2 regions of the Lysinibacillus sp. 1 U-2021 genome follow, and region 2 is predicted to be linked to the other one. Evidence: riboswitches for the same ligand, from Rfam matches in the RefSeq annotation. Region 2 holds a riboswitch; the other holds the start of a gene.
What was found. Region 2 has a riboswitch for FMN ahead of QH639_RS22815 (ECF transporter S component). Riboswitches for the same ligand answer to the same signal wherever they lie in the genome.
Positions count from the first base shown of each region.

Region 1 (2,210 bases), 1.1 Mb from region 2:
CAATCATTACCATGGTTTGATCTCGTTTTAAATCGAGAATGGTTCCTGTTAAAACTGATTGTGTTGTGCGATCATCTACCGTGACAAAGATTTCATTGCCTACATGATATTCTTGATCAAAAGCACCAGACGAAGAATAGTCATTCGTCAAATGAATGGATTGCCCCTTATGCTGACCATTTTTGATAATGGCCATCATCTCCTGTGTAAACAAAAAATCCTCATTTTCATACATATCTGTCATCGGTTCGGATTCTATTACATCCACTTGCGTTATTTCTGCTATCGGTCGATCATAAAATTGTTCGTTATGACTTACGAAAACAATCGAAACCCCACAACAGAGTGCTAATAGGGCATAGAAAACAGCTTGTTTAAAAGGTATATTTTTTAAAAATGTCAAATTAATGACCTCCAAACGGCCTAGACTGAATAGTCACTTGTAAAGGAACGTTTTGTTGATTAAGAAGTTCCATAAACAGGTTAAATGACATCATTTTATTAACATCTTTTACATTTTTCAAGTCTCGTCAGAGCTGTTTAAAATTTATGCTTCGAAAAAAATTTAAAAAGAAGGATGGATAATATAATAAAATAGTGTTATCGTAAGACTAGCTAAATAAAAATATTCTTCGGGGTAGGGTGAAATTCCCGATCGGCGGTGATGAAGCAATTCAAAGTCCGTGAGCGCAAGCTGATTTGGTGCAAATCCAAAACCGACAGTTACAGTCTGGATGGGAGAAGGGTAAAAATGCGAACTTTTTAAATTGATTCTAATTTAGAAGGTTTATTTGACTATGCATTTACTACAAATCTTCCCAATCATCTTGTGGGAAGTTTTTTTATTTAGCACAATTGAATAGAAGATGTTCTTCGGGGTAGGGTGAAATTCCCAATCGGCGGTGATGAAGCAATTCAAAGTCCGTGAGCGCAAGCTGATTTGGTGCAAATCCAAAACCGACAGTGATAGTCTGGATGGGAGAAGAACGAATGAGATGACAGTCTATGAAAAATTTGTTTTCAAATAGGCTTATTTGTTGATGTCTTATACTCCCAAAACCCCTTTGATGTAAAGGGGTTTTTATTTTTTATTGCTAACGAGAGAAGGGAGAAGGATAAGGCACAAAAACAGATGGATAAACTGTAAAAGTAAAGGATAGAAGTGCTAATAAAGTAGAGTAGGTGATGGAATGTTTACAGGACTTGTAGAGGATATTGGTATCATAAAAGCCGTGCAAAGCGATCGGGACAGTATGAAAATTACGGTGCAATCAGCCAAGATAACAGAGGATGTCAAGCTTGGTGACAGTATAGCGGTCAATGGAGTTTGTTTAACGGTGACAAATTTCACACAACAGCAGCTTACGATGGATGTTATGCCTGAAACAGTCAAAGCAACAAATCTACAGCAGCTGGCAATAGGTGATTCTGTTAATTTGGAGCGTGCCATGCCTGCTAATGGGCGATTTGGTGGCCATTTTGTTGCTGGTCATGTTGATGGAGTCGGCAAAATTTTGCGAAAACGTCCAGTAGCAAACGCCGTTTATATTGATATCGAAATATCAGAGGAACTAACCAACTTCTGTATTCCAAAGGGTTCCATAACAATTGATGGCACAAGCTTAACCCTTTTTCATGTTGAAGCCAAGAGTGTCACAATTTCACTTATTCCTCATACTTACAAAGAAACCGTTTTAGGTATGAAGAGGGTTGGAGCAATCGTTAATATCGAAACCGATTTAGTTGGAAAATACATTATAGGGCAATTAAAAAAGGGGCAAACAACGCCAGCTATTACAAGAGATTATTTAGCACAACATGGTTTTTAAATCACAGAATAGGAGTTGATCATCGTGCTACATTCAATTGAAGAAGCCATAGAGGATTTAAGGCAGGGCAATATGATTGTGGTGGTTGATGATGAGGATCGAGAAAATGAAGGAGATCTTCTGGCACTCGCTGAATTCATCACACCAGCAACAATCAACTTTATGGCAACCAATGGTAGAGGTTTAATTTGTACGCCGATTTCACAGCAGCTTGCACAAAAGCTAGATTTATATCCAATGGTTCAGCACAATACAGATAACCATCAAACCGCATTTACGGTAAGTATCGATCATGTAGAAACAACGACAGGGATTAGCGCCTTTGAGCGTGCGCTAACGATACAAAGGATGGTAGAAAAGCAAGCTAAGCCGACTGATTTT
Region 1 covers NZ_CP123966.1:394,012-396,221, reverse strand. Annotated here, with positions in the region: gene QH639_RS02135 (YibE/F family protein) at 1-403, opposite strand, end outside; FMN riboswitch at 625-750, shown strand; FMN riboswitch at 866-991, shown strand; gene ribE (riboflavin synthase) at 1,191-1,829, shown strand; gene ribB (3,4-dihydroxy-2-butanone-4-phosphate synthase) at 1,854-2,210, shown strand, end outside.
Region 1: another riboswitch for FMN. It lies ahead of ribE (riboflavin synthase); the one in region 2 lies ahead of QH639_RS22815 (ECF transporter S component).

Region 2 (2,210 bases):
CAAAGGGACTTTAGAGGATACCTTCTCGGATTCTGAATATACGGAAGTTGAGATTCAAAATGAAGATGGCACACCTTATGAGTTTTCTCAAGAGGGTGAGCCAAGTCAAGCCATGTCATTAACAAACGCCAAGCATTTTAATTATTACTTATACCAAGATGAGAATGGGGCAGAATATCTGTCACCAGATTTCCGTCAAACATTTGCTAATGTTACAGAAGCACTTACACTAATGAAAAACAAAAATGATGATGTTTATGTAACAGTGGTTCCTGAAAACGTAACATATACCGTGAAAGAGGAAGCGGAAGGTGTAGTCGTAACATTCGACATTCCCTTAGATTTAGCATCGATGGAGCCAATTCGCGCTACCCAATTGATTGAAGCGATGATGTTAACTGCTGCTAGCTTTGACCAACAATTACGCTTAGATAATGTGGTCCAAGAAAGTTGGGAAGGATTCGATTTAAAAAATTATTTGCCAAAGCCTGTGGGGCCAAATAAACAATATATGCCTTAGGCAGAATCAAAAATGGAGCATTCCTGTAACATGGAATGCTCCATTTTTACAATACATACAAATCTAATCGGATTTTTTTAAGCAGAACTGTTTACTTTTTCTTGATAATTAATTATAGTAAGGTTGTAGTATAAAATAATATGATTCATCTTCGGGGCAGGGTGAAAATCCCGACCGGCGGTAATAGAGTGGTGAACCGTTAATGTTTCCATTAACTCGAATGGTTTATGCTTCGCTCTTCAGCCCGCGACCTGTGCAAATTTATTTGCATGGCTGACTTGGTGTGATTCCGAGGCCGACAGTTAAAGTCTGGATGGGAGAAGATGGAGGTACGATCGTCATTCATTGTTATGAAATAAACTATAAACGAGCGCTTTTTTGTATGGCTTTTTAAACGGTGCTCAAAAATAGTTTAAATTGACGCTTATTCGTCATGCCTTTCTCCCTTGTGCTCTTCATGCATAAGGGTTTTTTGTGCTAACATTGAAAGATCGTCACCTTTCTTCTTGCGAGATTGAATCAGCAAAGAGGAGAGAGTTTTCTATGAAGAAAAATGTTAAACTTCAATCGTTTATTACGATTGGCATGCTGAGCAGTATTTCGTTTTTATTAATGCTTTTTAATTTTCCAATTCCACCATTTCCAGCATTCTTGGAAGTCGACTTTAGTGATATGCCTGCATTAATAGCAGCCATCACAATGGGGCCTGTAGCTGGTATTTTAGTAGAATTATTTAAAAATGTATTGGATTGGATTTTCTCTGGAACGCCAACAGGTGTGCCAGTAGGTCATATTGCCAACTTTGCAACAGGTATTTTATTTATTTTGCCAGTAAGCCTTATTTTTAATCGCTTTAAAACAATTGCTGGTCTTGTTGGAGGTTTAGCGACAGGAACAGTCGTAATGGCAGTAGGCATGAGTATTTTAAACTACGCTGTATTTTTACCGATGTACACATACTTCTTAGGAATGGAACCTGTTGTAGGTGACTCACTTTATAAAATGATTATCGCTGGGATTTTACCATTTAACATTGTAAAAGGTATTTTATTAACGGCTATTATGGCGTTTTTATTTACTACTATGCGCAAGTGGATCGACCGCCAGCGTTCTATCTATATAACAAAATAATTTTTACTAACCTCGGGTGAACATACCTGAGGTTTTTTTGGTGGAAGGAATGATGGATAGAGAAAGGTGTGAAGAATAATAAATATAGAAAAAAGTAATAGGGTAAAACAGCTAACTAGTACTTTATAAGTATAATCTAGTCGAAAGCTATATTTTCATGTAAAATAGAGAAGAGTTTAGAATGTTTGAGGAGTTTGAAGAGATGAGTGGAAAAAAAGGACAGTGGTCTAGTAAATTAGGTTTTATTTTAGCATCAGCTGGTGCGGCGATCGGACTAGGAGCAATTTGGAAACTTCCCTATGTAACGGGACAAAGTGGTGGAGGAGCATTTTTCCTTATCTTTGTGTTATTTACCTTGTTAATAGGACTACCAATGTTATTGTCCGAGTATGTGTTAGGACGTGGTACACAATCCGAGGCTGTAACAGCGTATAAAAAAATTGCCCCAACTAAGCCAGGCTGGGCTTGGATTGGTCGAATGGGCGTGCTAGGCTGTTTTTTATTATTAACTTTTTATAGCGTAGTCGGAGGTTGGATCTTTATTTATAGCGGGCTAGGT
Region 2 covers NZ_CP123966.1:4,279,682-4,281,891, reverse strand. Annotated here, with positions in the region: gene QH639_RS22820 (RNA polymerase subunit sigma) at 1-520, shown strand, start outside; FMN riboswitch at 664-849, shown strand; gene QH639_RS22815 (ECF transporter S component) at 1,064-1,651, shown strand; gene QH639_RS22810 (sodium-dependent transporter) at 1,854-2,210, shown strand, end outside.